DNA from 4 places in the Pseudarthrobacter arbutini genome. Region 1 is predicted to be linked to each of the others. Evidence: riboswitches for the same ligand, from Rfam matches in the RefSeq annotation. Region 1 holds a riboswitch; each other region holds the start of a gene.
What was found. Region 1 has a riboswitch for thiamine pyrophosphate ahead of ACX80V_RS12690 (ECF transporter S component). Riboswitches for the same ligand answer to the same signal wherever they lie in the genome.
Positions count from the first base shown of each region.

Region 2: another riboswitch for thiamine pyrophosphate. It lies ahead of thiD (bifunctional hydroxymethylpyrimidine kinase/phosphomethylpyrimidine kinase); the one in region 1 lies ahead of ACX80V_RS12690 (ECF transporter S component).
Region 3: another riboswitch for thiamine pyrophosphate. It lies ahead of thiO (glycine oxidase ThiO); the one in region 1 lies ahead of ACX80V_RS12690 (ECF transporter S component).
Region 4: another riboswitch for thiamine pyrophosphate. It lies ahead of thiC (phosphomethylpyrimidine synthase ThiC); the one in region 1 lies ahead of ACX80V_RS12690 (ECF transporter S component).

Region 1 is NZ_JBTNDQ010000010.1:62,404-66,040, reverse strand. Features, by position in the region: gene ACX80V_RS12695 (ABC transporter ATP-binding protein) at 1-1,002, opposite strand, end outside; gene ACX80V_RS12690 (ECF transporter S component) at 1,002-1,652, opposite strand; TPP riboswitch at 1,718-1,859, opposite strand; gene ACX80V_RS12685 (heme-degrading domain-containing protein) at 1,916-2,458, shown strand; gene ACX80V_RS12680 (DUF4235 domain-containing protein) at 2,500-2,763, shown strand; gene mnhG (monovalent cation/H(+) antiporter subunit G) at 2,810-3,232, opposite strand; gene ACX80V_RS12670 (MrpF/PhaF family protein) at 3,222-3,500, opposite strand; gene ACX80V_RS12665 (Na+/H+ antiporter subunit E) at 3,497-3,637, opposite strand, start outside.
Region 2 is NZ_JBTNDQ010000019.1:29,814-33,450, forward strand. Features, by position in the region: gene rplU (50S ribosomal protein L21) at 1-20, opposite strand, end outside; gene thiD (bifunctional hydroxymethylpyrimidine kinase/phosphomethylpyrimidine kinase) at 293-1,891, opposite strand; TPP riboswitch at 1,874-1,971, opposite strand; gene ACX80V_RS18995 (Rne/Rng family ribonuclease) at 2,073-3,637, opposite strand, start outside.
Region 3 is NZ_JBTNDQ010000001.1:346,963-350,599, forward strand. Features, by position in the region: gene thiO (glycine oxidase ThiO) at 1-1,333, opposite strand, end outside; TPP riboswitch at 1,324-1,444, opposite strand; gene thiE (thiamine phosphate synthase) at 1,472-2,248, shown strand; gene ACX80V_RS01610 (RNB domain-containing ribonuclease) at 2,313-3,637, shown strand, end outside.
Region 4 is NZ_JBTNDQ010000001.1:18,229-21,865, reverse strand. Features, by position in the region: gene ACX80V_RS00120 (alpha/beta fold hydrolase) at 1-444, shown strand, start outside; gene thiC (phosphomethylpyrimidine synthase ThiC) at 449-2,266, opposite strand; TPP riboswitch at 2,261-2,368, opposite strand; gene ACX80V_RS00110 (VOC family protein) at 2,524-3,399, shown strand; gene ACX80V_RS00105 (hypothetical protein) at 3,513-3,637, shown strand, end outside.

The DNA of each region.
Region 1 (3,637 bases):
CTGCACCGGTACGGGCGGGATGGTCCGGAAGCCGCGGCGCCGCGGACGCTCGCGGGAGACGGCCAGTTCCCCGGCGGCCAGCAGCAGGTCACCGGAGCCTACGGACACGCGGCGGCGGGTTGCCGGAACATACCCCGGCACCCAGACGCCCGCGCCGATCAGCATGTCCCGTGCCTCCGCTAGCACCTGGTCCGGCGGCCCGTCCAGCAGGACTGCGGACGTGGCGGCGGAACTTCCAGCGGAGCCCGCAGCCGAGCCCGGCTGCAGCACCACAATCCGGTCCACCAGGTCCTTCCAGACGGACACACGGTGCTCCACCACAACGAGCGTGGCGCCGGTTTTGTCCAGGCAGCGGCCCACTGCGTCCCGGACTTCCAGCACACCGGCGGGATCCAGGTTCGCGGTGGGCTCATCCAGCAGGATCAGCCCGGGCCGCATCGCGAGGATCCCGGCCAGCGCCAGGCGCTGCTTCTGCCCGCCGGACAGGTCCGACGTCGGGTGGTCCAGCGGGAGCCCGGCGGCACCTGGCCCGCCGTCGGCGTCCAAACCATCGCCGCCGGGCCGGACGTCGGCACTTCGCAGCCCGACGTCGTCGAGCGCTTCATGGACGCGCCGCCAGATCTCGTCCCGCGGAACGGCGAGGTTCTCGGCGCCGAAGGCGACGTCGTCGCCCAGACGCGAAAGAACAACCTGCGTTTCCGGATCCTGCTGCATCAGGCCCGAGCGGCCGCGCTGCCCGCGGGGCACCACACCGTCGATCAGCAGCGAACCGGTTTCGTCGGCGTCGTCCCCTTCATCCCCCAGCACCCCTGCGAGCGCGTGCAGCAGCGTTGACTTGCCCGCGCCCGACGGTCCCAGCAGCAGCACCCGCTCGCCGGGCGCGATGTCGAGGTCGAGCCCGTGGACGGCGGGGGCGGATCGCCCGGCGTGCCGCCAGCCCCAGCCGCGGGCGGACACCGCGGCGGGGCGCACTCCGGAAGCACTGGCGTCGGAAGCGGTCATCAGTTGAAGACGGGCTCCGACGCTGCCTTCCGGGACGCGAACGAGCTCAGCACACCGGTCCTGGCCAGGCCGCGGGTGGCGATCCAGGACAAGGCACCTGCAATCACTGCGCCGGAGATGGTGCAGAACACGATGTACGCGAGCTTGTCGCCGGGCTCGTAGGCGATGTTCCAGCCCCACGGCAGGAACGAGTCATTGAGGCCGCAGAACAGGCCCGCCCCGGCACCGGCCAGCAGCGCGGCGATGAGGTTGTACTTCTGGTGCAGGAAGGACTTGAACCGGAAGTTGCCGTACACCAACAGGAAGAACACCAGCTCGGCGCCCAGGCCCTGCAGGAGGCCGGAGATCAGCACCGTGGCGCCGTACTGCGAGCCCATGATGAGCTCGCCGGTGGCGGCCACCGCTTCGCAGAAGAGCGCCGCGCCGGGTTTGCGGATGATGAGCATGCCCAGCACTGCCGGGATCATCCAGCCGCCGGCGATCAGGCCGGTCAGCGGGGGGTAAACGGCGTTCATGGGGGCGGAGACGATGCCGGCGCCCTGGGACCAGGCCCAGAAGATCACGCCGCCGGTGATGGCGATGAGTGCCGCCACTACGATGTCCACAACGCGCCAGGTATTGCCGGTCTTTTTGATTGCTGCAGTTGTCATTTTGGTCCTCCTGAGGAACAGGAGGGGAAAGTGCCCCGGCGTGCGGCGCTGCCGCCGTTTCCGGACACTTCGAGAACTCGACTCCCTTGCGCCGGTACTAACCGGATCAGGTTCGAGGGTCTGCGGCTGTCCGCACTCTCAGCGCCCACCTGCGGTTCCCTGGCAATGCCAGTGATGTCCGACGGCGGCGCTCCCCTGTCGTAATAAATCTGCCCTGATGGGCGTGCTCCAGTTTACACCGCGGGCGGGGTAGATTGTGGGCCATGACTGCCAACAACCCGACTGTGACTGCGTTCAATCCTGATTCGACGGTGCCCCAGCCGGCGGGGCTGCTGGAGGCCCTGATTGCCCGGGTCGAAGCCGAGATCAACGAGCTGCAGTTTCCGCATTTCAGCAAGGACGACTCCCTCAACCTCGGGCTGCTCCTGGTGGAGCTGGGCAAGAGCCGGAAGCTGCCCATCGCGATCGACATCACCAAGGGTGACCAGGTCCTGTTCCACGTGGCCCTGGACGGCGCCACCCCGGACAACGAGCACTGGGTCCGGGCCAAGCAGCGCACCGCCGCCAGGTATGAGATCCCGTCGTTGCTGGTGGGCCTCCGCGGCAGGCTGCACGGCGGCCGGATCGAGGACCACGGCTGGTTCGACGAGTCCACCTACGCCCCGCACGGCGGCTGCTTCCCGGTCTACGTCGCCGGTGTGGGTGCAGTGGCCACGGTGACGGTCTCGGGCCTGCCCCAGCAGCAGGACCACGATCTGGTGGTGGAAGCCCTGCGGGAGATTCTGGAGTCCATGCAGCCGGGTTAGGCTAAAGGAAGTCCCGGATCCGCTCACAAGGAGTTCAACGAATGAACCTGTTCATCAAGCTGCTCGGCACTGCAATCAGCCTCGGCGCCGGATTCGTCGGCACGAAGGTGGTCAATACCGTGTGGGAAAAGTCCACCGGCCGGAAGCCCCCCACCGGCAAGGACGAAGACACTCCCACCACCCTGCGCTCGGCCCTGACGTTCGCGCTCATTTCGGCCTCGGTCAGCACCATCATCCAGGTGCTCGCCAACCGCGGCACGCAACGGGCCATCACCCGTTTCGCCAAGTCCCAGGACATCGTCTAACCCTGGCAAGCAGTCCGGCGGTGATTGGGGCGGCGGTGGCTGACGCTCAGTCCCGCCGGCCGCCGTCGGACGCTTCATCCCTGGACGACTCATCTCTGGCCGATTGGGCCGCCTTCTGAACCACGGCTTCGAGTTCATCCGAGCTGAGCAGCTCACGGTGAAGGTGTTTGGTCCGGTAACCGGCGCGGCCCACCATGTGGGCGGAAACCGGCACCGTCAGCAGCTGGAAGATCCAGGCCACCAGCAGCACCGGCCACACCCACCAGGTGCGCAGCTGCAGGCCGATGGCCGCCAGGAGCAGGAACAGCCCCAGCACCTGGGGCTTGGTGGCAGCGTGCATGCGGCTCAGCAGGTCCGGGAAGCGGAGCAGGCCCACGGCGGCGGCGAGCGACATAAGGGCACCCACCACCAGGAACACCGCCGACACGGCATCGATGACGTTATCAACCACGCTGGCCTCAGGACTCATTGGCTTGCTCCCGCCGGTCGGCCACGTAGCGCGCCACGGTCACCGACCCGATGAAGCCGACCACGGACAGCGCCACCAGCAGCATCAGGTTGTTCAGGTGCCGGTTGACGGCCATGTCGATGCACAGGGCCGCACCGAGGATCGCGAGCAGGACGTCGGAGGCCAGCACCCTGTCCAGCAGCGACGGGCCGCGGGAGATCCTGATGATGGCTCCCGCCGCTGCCAGCGAGAGAATGACTGCGGTGACAGCCAGGACGGTCTGCATCATGCTGCGGCCTCCTGCCGGATTGCTTCGAGTTCTTCGCGGGTGCCCATGATCCTGATCAGGCCCGCTTCGATGGAGCGGACTTCCTTGCGCAGGCTTTCCACTTCTTCCGGGTTGCTGACATTGAGCGCGTGGAGGTA
Region 2 (3,637 bases), on a different contig from region 1:
CGGACAATCGCGTACACCACTTGGGAACTCACTTCTCTCGACGTTTATTACTAAATTTGCGTGCTGAACCCTGTTCCATAATTGGCTGGGTTCTCGCTGTGCCTCAACGCCGTGGGGTCGTAACCCAAGTGTTGGCGTAAGCACCGAAGATCTAGAATACGCTAATTTTGCCTTCGGCCGCAAATGAGGCTGGTTACGGCAGGTTGTCTGTGATAGGACCCACAAGCAGGTACTGCACTGACAATCCAAAACCGTGCCTGACTATCGTACAGGCCGCACGGGCCGCAGCCTGTCAGGAATGAATTCGCGGCGCGTCGAAGAATTCCACCTCAAACCGGCACGACTGCCTGAAAGCCACCAGCATCGCCGCCCGTTCATCCGCGGAAGCACTCCGGCCGGCGTCGTCAGCCAAGGCGATGGCGTCACGCGTGGCCTGGGCGAAATCCTCGTCAGCATAGGCCCGCAGCCAGTCGGCATAAGGATGTGCTGCCGGTGCACCCGCAGCCAGGAACTCCTCGTGGAGGGTCTGTCCCACTTCGGCATACAACCAGAAGCACGGCAGCACCGCCGCAACGAGCACCGCGTAGCTGCCGGAGGCCGAGGCCGCCAGCAGGTGGTCCACGTAGGACTTGGTGACAGGTCCCAGGACAGAGTCCACTGTCCTGGTGCTTAGCCACGTGCGGTGCAGTTCGGACTCGACCTCAAGGCATTGCTGGGCCGACTTTGCCCAGAACAGCTGGGCGGCTTCCGTGGGCGCCAGCGCGCTGGCCCGGGCGAGGACCCGCGAATAGCCGTTGAGGTAGATGGCGTCCTGGGCGAGGTAATAGGCGAACTGTTCCTCAGCCAACGTGCCGGCCGTCAGGTCGCGGATGAAATCCAGCCCGTAGATGGCTGCAAGATCCGGCTCCGACGCCCGGCGCAGCGTCTCTGCGAACTCGCCGACTGCCGGAATCTGTTGCATGTGGTGGAAGTGGTTGATGGGGCCATTGCCCTCGCCCACCTCAAGTTGGTCAGAGGCCTGCAGCGCGCCCACCAGCCAGGGCTTCACCTGCCGTAGTGCGGCTTCCCAGTCCCCCAGCCGGGCCTGAGCCGTGGCCATGGCCGACGACAGCGAGCAGCCGGTGCCGTGGCTGTTGCGCGTGGGGATCCTGTCCCCGCTCACTTCCACCACCTCCTGGGCGAGCAGCCCGGCAGCGTTGACCAGGGCATCCGGGCACGCACCGCCGTCGAGATGGCCGCCCTTGACCAGGACGGTGGCACCGGTCGCGGCGGACAACCGCTGCCCCTGCCCGAGCGCGTCGTGCCATTCCCTCGCCTGCGGCTCCCCCACCAGGATGGCCAGTTCGGCCAGGTTGGGGGTGATCAGGTCCACGAGCGGGAGCAGCTCCCGCAGGGCCGCCTCGGAAGACTCCTGCAGCAGCCGGTCGCCGCTCGTGGCCACCATGACCGGATCAAGAACGACGACGGCGGGACGCACCTTTTCCAGCCAGTCGCGGACCACGCCTATCACCGCAGCGTCGCCCAGCATGCCGATCTTGACCGCGTCGATGGTGATGTCATCGCTGATGGCATCGAGCTGCTGGCCCAGGAAGGACGCAGGCGGGACGTGAACCGCCTGGACCCCCTGGGTGTTTTGGACCGTCAGCGCGGTGATGGCCGCCATGCCGTAGCCGCCAAGGGCTGCAATGCTTTTGAGGTCGGCCTGGACGCCCGCGCCCCCTGAAGGGTCCGATCCGGCAATGGACAGCACCCGCGGAACGTCACGCAGCACCCGGACCGCAGAAGAGCGGGCTGGTGCGGGCCGGACCTCAGCCCGGGTTGCTGGGGTTTCCGGCAGAGCCGCCGCGGGTGTTGCAGGAGGAAGGACAGAAGTTGAAGCCAAAGGAGACATCCCTTCGCCGGTGCTAACCGGACAGGTTCAACGGGTGTGGATCTCAGCCGGCTCTCTGCGCGGCACCCCGTGTCAGTCACCAGCCTAGCGTTCCTCGCGACTTAACGCCGGACGCCCGGACGCAGCCTGTGATTCACAGGCACGTCCGGGCGCCGTTGTATTGGCTTGCCCTACTGCTTGGTCAGAGCTCCGAGGCCGGAACTCCTACGCCCAGGATGATGGGCGCGTTGGCGGCAACCGGTTTGTCGGCCACAGGAGCCTTGACGGGCTCCGGCGCCTTGGCGGCGTGGGTGTGTCCGGCGGCAGCCGCCGGAGCGGCTTCGTGATGCTCTACGGACGTGGCGTTGGCTGCGCCCTGGGCGCGGCTGGCACTCCGGTTCCGCCGGGGACGGCGGGCGCGGGGCTCCTCGGTGTGGTCGGAGTAATCCTTCTCCGCCGCGGCTGGCTGCTGCTGGCGGGCAGGTTCAGCCGGCTGGGTTTCAGTTGCCTGGAATGCCGACGGCTTGCTTTCCGCTACAGGTGCCGGCTCGCCAAGGTGCGCGAAGGCCTCCGCGAGGCGATCAAGTGTCAGGGCAGGTGAGTGCGGCTGGTCATCGTGGTGCGCCACGAACGGAAGCACAACCTGCTCGCCGCCGAATGTCAGCACTGCGGCCGGACGGCCGTTGGAGTCCGTTTCGGACCGCTCAGCCGGAGCCGGCACCGCAGCCGCAGGCTGCCGGCCCGCGGCGGCTGATGCGTGAGCCACTTCGTCGTCGTGCAGGTGCGCAGCGTGGGCTGCGGCCGCAATGTTCGCAAGCGCTGCCCGCGTGGCCTCCGCCTTGGCATGTCGCTCGGCATCACTGGCTTCCGGGTGGACCGTGTGGATCTGCACCGGAGCTGCCGGTGCCGTTTCCAGCGGCTGGCCGCCCCGTCCGCGGCGGCGCTTCCGGTCAGTGCGGCCACCCGGCTGGCTGTCCGGGCGCTGGCTGTCAGTCCGCACGCTATCGGTGCGCTGGGTTTCCGGGCGGCTGTCCACACGCTGCACGTGGTGCTCCGCGGCTACAGTGTTGGCGCGGCGGTGTTCCACGGGGTCGTCGTGGGTGACAATTCCGCGGCCTGCACAGGTTTCACACTGCTCGCCGAAGACTTCCAGGAGCCCGGTGCCCATGCGCTTGCGCGTCATCTGTACGAGGCCCAGCGAGGTCACTTCGGCCACCTGGTGCTTGGTCCGGTCGCGGCCCAGGCATTCCACCATGCGGCGGAGGACAAGGTCGCGGTTGGATTCGAGGACCATGTCGATGAAGTCGATGACGATGATGCCGCCGATGTCGCGGAGCCGGAGCTGCCGGACCACTTCTTCAGCTGCCTCGAGGTTGTTCTTGGTGACGGTTTCCTCGAGGTTGCCGCCACTGCCGGTGAACTTGCCGGTGTTGACGTCCACCACGGTCATGGCTTCGGTACGGTCGATGACCAGCGAGCCGCCCGAAGGCAGGAAGACCTTGCGTTCCAGGGCCTTGTGGATCTGCTCATCGATCCGCCACGCAGCGAAGATGTCCTGGTCCTTGGTCCACTTTTCCAGGCGGCCCACGAGGTCCGGGGCAACGTAGGTGACGTAGGCCTCGATGGTGTCCCAGGCCTCTTCACCGGAGACGATCAGCTTGGAGAAGTCCTCGTTGAAGACATCACGGACCACCTTGATGGTGAGGTCAGGTTCGCCGTAGAGCAGCTCCGGGGCGAGGATCTTGGTGGACGTGGACTGGCTTTCGA
Region 3 (3,637 bases), on a different contig from region 1:
CCTTCTGTGGGTCGAGGTCCTTCGTGCGGATGTCATTGTCTGGGGACTGTATGCCGGCTACGTGGTGCTTTCCTGAAAAGCGGGCCGGGCTGAGGGCCCCCCATCGCGGGTCCGTCCGGCCATCCAGCAGGTCCCGGCAGATGGCCGCCGCCGCCGGAGCCAGGAGCACTCCGTGGCGGAAGAATCCGGTGGCAACCATCAGCCCGGCAATGTCCGCTGTGTTCCCCGTCCTTGGTGCGGAAGACGGTACGCGGCCGAGGAGAGGGGCGTTGTCCGGGGTCGCAGGCCTTGCCCGCGCTGTGCATTCCAGGAGTTCAAGCTCCGAGACGGCCGGCACCAGGACCTGGGCGTCCCGCAGCAACTGGTAGACGCCGCCCGCCGAGACAGCAGCGTCGCCCGTCCCGGCGAGCGCGTCTTCTCGCTGCGTAGCGCCGATCACCACCGTGCCGTCCTGCCGGGGAACGATGTAGACCGGCACACCATGGACCATTCCGCGGACAGTGGAGGTGAGGAGCGGGCGCAGGTGCTGCGGAACAGCCAGCCGCAGGATGTCACCGTAGACGGGCCGCAGGGGCAGGTGCAGTCCAACCGGCAGGCCATCCAGCGACGCCGCCTGCAATCCGTTGGCCACGACGGTCTCCCGGGCCTGGACAGTTCCGCCGTGGGCGAGCTTCACGCCGATGACGCGGCCGTCCTCCCAGAGCAGGGCAGCGGCACGTTGGTCAACGGCGAATCCCGCGCGGGCACCTGCCACGGCGGTTCCTGCGCCCGGTTCGTGGATGGCCAGGACTTCCTGGAGGCACGCCACGAGTTTCCGTGGATCCACCTGGTGGTCGGCGGAGATGTCCAGGGCGCAGGATATGGCCGGGCTGAGCAGGGATTCCCTGGTCCTGGCCTCACGGACAGTCAGGGGTTCCACCACCAGGCCGCTGGCCTGCTGCACGGCCCGGAGGTCCATCAGTGCCCGGCGGTCCGCAGCGTCCGCGCCGATCGCGAGGGTCGGCGTCGTCAGATATCCGGTATCGCCAGCCCCGGCCAGGGCGAGGTCGGCCGCAAAGGCAGGCCACAGGCCGGAGGATGCCAGCATCAGCTCAAGGAGGTCTTCCTCCTGGTAATGCAGTTCGCTCACAGGGGCCAGCATGCCGGCGGCTGCCCAGCTGGCGCCGTTGCCGGGCGCGTCATCGATCAGTACGACGGAACGGCCGGACCGCCGGACTTCCCAGGCTATGGCGTGGCCGATGACTCCGCCGCCGATGACGGCCACGTCGGCGTGCAGGGCGGTGGCCGGGCTGGCTGGTGCAGGCTCAGGTGGGCTGCTTATTGCGGGGGGCATATGTTCCTTCCCTACGCCGGTACTAGCCGGATCAGGTCAAGCGGTCGGCTCTGACGCCCTCTCAGCCCGGCCGCTTTGTGACGGCTGCAACGGGCTCCCGCAGTACCCGCCCAGTTTAGGGGACTTAGGCTGGTTTCCATGAACGCGCAATCCTTCGCCGCTGCAGGCACGCCCTCCGCCCCCTCCCCCGCTCCCGAATCCTTGGCCGGAACAGACCCCGCCGTCGGCATTAACACCGGCCTCCCGCACAGCGCCAGGCTGTACCTGTGCACTGACGCGCGACGGGACCGCGGGGACTTTGGCGAGTTTGTGGACGCGGCGTTTGCCGGCGGCGTGGACATCATCCAGCTCCGGGACAAGGCAATCGAGGCGGCGGAGGAGCTGGAGCTGCTGGCCGTGCTTCGGGCCGCGGCCGAACGCCACGGAAAGCTGTGGGCAGTCAATGACCGTGCCGATATCGCGCTGCTGTCCGGCGCCCCCGTTTTCCACATCGGGCAGAAAGATCTGCCTGTCGCTTCCGCCCGCACGCTGCTCGGGGCACCAGCCGCGATCGGCCTTTCCACGCACACCGCCGAGCAGATCGAAGGCGCCATCCGGCTGTCCGGTGGGCTGACTGACCAAGGCGGCCTGGACTACTTCTGCGTAGGACCGGTCTGGGCCACTCCGACGAAACCGGGCCGGGCCGCCGTCGGCCTTGACCTGGTGCGGTACGCGGCCGAAGCCGTCCGCGCTGCCGGTGGCACCCAGGCCACGCTGCCCTGGTTTGCCATCGGAGGCATCGATCTCGGCAACGTGGAGCAGGTGGTGGAGGCCGGCGCCGGCAGGATTGTTGTGGTGCGTGCCATCACCGAAGCCGCGGACCCCGCAGCGGCGGCCGCGGCACTCCTGGCGGCCCTGGACGCCGGCGCATCCTGACAATCCCCCGCGTGGCGGGCGGCGGGCGTGCACGATCCGTGGAAATCGAGCTAACCTGATTTTCGTGTCACATCATAGGTTGGCCCCCAATGTCCACGAGCAGACGAACGACCTCGCGGCGGCGCTGAGCGCCCTGCGGACCGAGCTGGAACTGCCGGGGCCCTACCCGGCGGAGGCGGTCCGGGACGCGGAAGCGGCGGTGGCCGCACACGAGTTGCCGGGTGCCGACCTGACGGAAGTGGCCTTCCTCACTATCGATCCGGCGTCGTCCACCGATCTGGACCAGGCGCTGTTCATCGAGCGTGCGGGCACTGGCTACAGGGTGCTTTACGCCATCGCTGACGTGCCGTCCTTTGTCCGCCCCGGCGGCGGACTCGACGCAGAGACCCGGCGCCGCGGCCAGACGTTCTACGCCCCTGACGGCCGTATCCCGCTGCACCCGGAAGTCATCAGCGAAGGGGCAGGCAGCCTTCTGGCCGGCCAGCTGTGTTCCGCCTACGTCTGGGAGTTCGGGCTGGACGACGCCGCGCAGGTCTCCACTGTGAGCGTCCAGAGGGCCACCATCCGCAGCCGGGCCAAGCTGAGCTACAAGGGAGCCCAGGCCGAACTCGACGCCGGGACGGCCGGCCCTGTCCTGCAGCTCCTGAAGGAAGTGGGCCTCAAGCGCGTTGAACTGGAGCGGCAGCGTGGCGGCGCCAGCCTGAACATGCCCGAGCAGGAAATCGTGCAGCTGCCCGACGGCGGCTACCGGATTGCCGCGGCGCCGCAGCTTCCGGTGGAGGACTGGAACGCCCAGATCTCCCTGATGACGGGGATGGCGGCGGCAAACCTGATGCTGGCGGGAGAAGTGGGCATCCTGCGAACCATGCCCGCCCCGGACGAGCGCTCCCTGCGTCACTTCCGCCTCCAGACTGAGGCATTGGGCAAGCCGTGGGACGGCAAGATCAGCTACGGCGAATACCTCCGCAGCCTTGACCCGACCGAACCCCGGCAACTGGCCATCCTGCACTCCGCCGGCATGCTGTTCCGCGGTGCCAGCTACACGGCGTTCGACGGCACAGTCCCGAAAGACGCCATCCAGTCCGCCATCGGCGCTGCCTATGCCCACACCACGGCACCGCTCCGGCGTCTGATCGACCGTTTTGTCCTGGTGATCTGCGAAGCCCTGAGCAACGGCAAGCCGGTACCGGACTGGGCGCGGGAAGCCCTGCCGTCCCTGCCGGAGATCATGGCCGGATCCGACCAGATGGCATCGCGGATGGAACGCATGGCGCTGGACACCGTGGAGGCCGCGCTTCTGGTCAACCATGTGGGCCAGGAATTCGATGCGATCGTGATTTCCGGCTCCAAGCCGCAGAAGGGCAACGGCAACGGGAAAAACGGCAACGG
Region 4 (3,637 bases), on a different contig from region 1:
CTCACGCTGGTAGAACCGGCGTGCATGTCCCTGACCGCCGAACTGCCGGCCACGGCCGCACACCGCGCCCTGATGCAACCGCTGTTCGACGTCCGGCACCAGCTCAGCGATGAAGACTTCCAGCGTGAGTTCGTGCGGCGAATGTTCGCGGCGGACCTGCAGGAGCCCGCCACGCCGGAGGAAAAACGGTCGGCGCGCCGGCTCCGGTTGCAGGCGCCGTCCTGGGAGGCCCCGCTGCACATAGTTCCGGGCGTCCCCACCATGGTCCTGACGGGTGGGTGGGAACCGCTCTACGAGGAGATCGCCGGATATCTGCAGGAAACCGGTGCCCTGCACCGCATCGCTGCGGGAGGACACCGGCCCCAGGACTCTGCCGAAGGTGACCGTGCCATCCGGTCCTTCATCGCCGACGTCGGCAGGTCACGCTCGGTTCAGGCTTCCTGAGCCGTCAGCTCCCGGCCGGGATCCGAAGCTCGGGGAGGTAGACCTTCCCGCCGGCGGCCAGGAACTCCGCACTCTTTTCGCGCATCCCGCTGTAGGCCTCGGCGATGGCCGCCTGCGAATCGGCGGAACCGTATTCGTCCCTGATGTCCTGGCTGATCTTCATGGAGCAGAACTTCGGGCCGCACATGGAGCAGAAGTGGGCGGTTTTGGCCGGTTCGGCGGGCAGCGTCTCGTCATGGAAGGCCTCCGCCGTGACCGGGTCCAGGGACAGCGCGAACTGGTCGCGCCAGCGGAACTCGAACCTGGCCTTGGACAGGGCATCATCCCGTTCATGGGCGCCGGGGTGGCCTTTGGCCAGGTCTGCTGCGTGGGCGGCGATCTTGTAGGTGATCACACCGGTCTTCACGTCGTCCTTGTTCGGGAGGCCAAGGTGTTCCTTGGGCGTGACGTAACAAAGCATCGCCGTGCCGTACCGGGCGATTTCCGTGGCGCCGATGGCGGACGTGATGTGGTCATAGCCCGGGGCAATATCAGTAACCAGCGGCCCCAGCGTGTAGAACGGGGCGCCCTTGCAGAGTTCCTGCTGGCGTTCCACGTTCTCCCGCACCAGGTGGAACGGGACGTGCCCGGGACCTTCCACCATGACCTGCACATCGAATTCCCACGCCCGCTGGGTCAGTTCGGCCAGGGTGTCCAGCTCGGCGAACTGGGCGGCGTCGTTGGCGTCCGCCGTCGCTCCCGGGCGCAGTCCGTCGCCCAGGGAGAACGCGACGTCGTACTTGGCGAAGATCTCGCACAGCTCGTCGAAGTGCGTGTACAGGAAGTTCTCCTGGTGGTGGGCCAGGCACCAGCCGGCCATGATCGCGCCGCCCCGGGAGACGATGCCGGTGACGCGGTTGGCCGTCAGCGGCACGTAACGCAGCAGCACACCGGCGTGGATGGTCATGTAGTCCACGCCCTGCTCGCACTGCTCAATCACCGTGTCCCGGTAGATCTCCCACGTCAGGGCGTTGGCCTCGCCGTTGACCTTCTCCAGCGCCTGGTAGATGGGCACCGTACCGATGGGCACAGGAGAGTTGCGGATGAGCCATTCCCGGGTGGTGTGGATGTCATCGCCGGTGGACAGGTCCATCACCGTGTCAGCCCCCCACTGCGTGGCCCACTGGAGTTTGTCCACTTCCTCGGCGATGGAGCTGGTCACGGCCGAGTTGCCGATGTTGGCATTGATCTTCACCAGGAAGGCCTTGCCGATAATCATCGGTTCGGATTCCGGGTGGTTGATGTTGTTGGGGATGATGGCCCGGCCAGCCGCCACCTCGCTGCGGACCAGTTCCACATCACAGTTTTCGCGGAGGGCGATGAACTGCATTTCGGGGGTGATGACCCCCTGCCGCGCATAGTGCATCTGGGTGACGGTCTTGCCTTCGACGGCGCGGCGGGGGACCGGTTGCGCGCCCTTCCATTCCGCAGAGGCTGCGCCGCGGCGCACGGCCGACTTGCCGTCGTCGAGCAGGTTCCGCTCCCGGCCGCTGTAGGGCTCGGTGTCTCCGCGGGCTGCGATCCACTCTGAGCGGAACGGGTTGAGGCCCACCACCGGATCGCTGCCCGGTCCCGCCGTGCGGTAGGTCCGGAAAGGCCCGTTCGCCTCGCCGTTTGGCGACGGTTCGAGGGCGATCTCGGTCACGGGTACCCGGATCCCGGTGGCCTCATCGTTGATAAACGCCAGCGAGTGGGACTTCAGTGACTGGGTTTCAGGCTGGAGCGTTTGATCCACGTCGGCCCCATTTTGGGCAGGGATGAGCTGTGTTTCTTGTGTATTCAATGAATACTCACTTCCTTCGCCGGCATTACCCGGACAGGTTCAACGGTCGCAGGCTGCGTCAGCCCGATCTCAGCCCCTGCAAGGGCTCCCGTGTGGTCAAGTCGAAGCTACCACAGGCCGAGGGTGGACTGGTGACAGCAATCACCGGAAAGCGGTCGCAATCTGTCTGCTCCGACACTTGAATTAAATTGAAGCTTCAAGTAAATTGGAACCATAGCCGCCTTCCATCAGAAGGCCAACGGACCGGGAGTGTTCACATGACTGCAGAAGCCACCAGCCGGGATCTCCTTCCTGCCGACCTCTCCATGGGCACGGTGATGCTCAAGGTGGGCGACATGAAGCTGATGACCGACTACTATCAGCGTGCGCTCGGCCTGGAGGTCGTCGCGGAACAGGACGGCGGCGTCTATCTTGGCCGCCTTCAACGCCCGCTGGTCCATCTCGCGGCCGCTCCGTCCTTGAATCTGCCGGGCAGGGGAGAGGCCGGGCTGTTCCACACCGCACTGCTGTTTGACGACCAGGCTTCGCTGGCCGCCACAGTAGCCACCGCCGCCCAGTACGAACCCCGATCCTTCACCGGCAGCGCCGACCACCTCGTCAGCGAGGCCTTCTACTTCAATGACCCGGAAGGCAACGGCATCGAACTGTACTGGGACAGGCCCCGCGAAAACTGGTCCTGGAACGGGAAGGATGTAGTGATGGACAGCCTGGCACTGCCGCCGCAGCGCTACCTCGAGCAGCACCTGACCCAGGAATCCGTGGCCGGCCAGCGGGCCAGCGAAGCCGGCGTGGGCCACGTCCACCTCCGGGTGGGCGACGTCCAGTCAGCGCACGATTTCTACGTGGGTACGCTGGGCTTCGAAAAGACAGCCGGGTGGCACGGGCAGGCACTGTTTGTCTCCGCGGGCCGGTATCACCACCACATGGCCATGAACGTCTGGAACAGCCGCGGAGCCGGTCCCCGCAAGAACACCCTGGGCCTCGGCGAAGTGCTCATCGAGGTCCCTTCCGGGGATGACGTCGGAGCGCTCGCCGACCGCCTGAAGGTCGCCGGCGTGGCCTCGCACCACACGGGCGCCGAGCTTCGCTTCGAGGACCCGTGGCGCAACAATATCCGTGTCGCCGTCCGCTGAGTGCGGATGCCAAATGTGCGGCCTGCCTTGTACTAGGCTGATTCTGAACGGCCGGGGCGGCACTTGCTGCTGCCCTTCCAGGCCGCACCGTCGACGGAATGAGGGCTGTTCCCATGGGCTTCACTGAAATTTTTGTTTCCACTCACGATGCCGCACTGAAGCGGGCGGACGTCCTGGACGCAGGCGGCTCCCCGGCGGGCCAGGCCCTGCGGATTCCCGGAATCAGCGATTTCGAAAT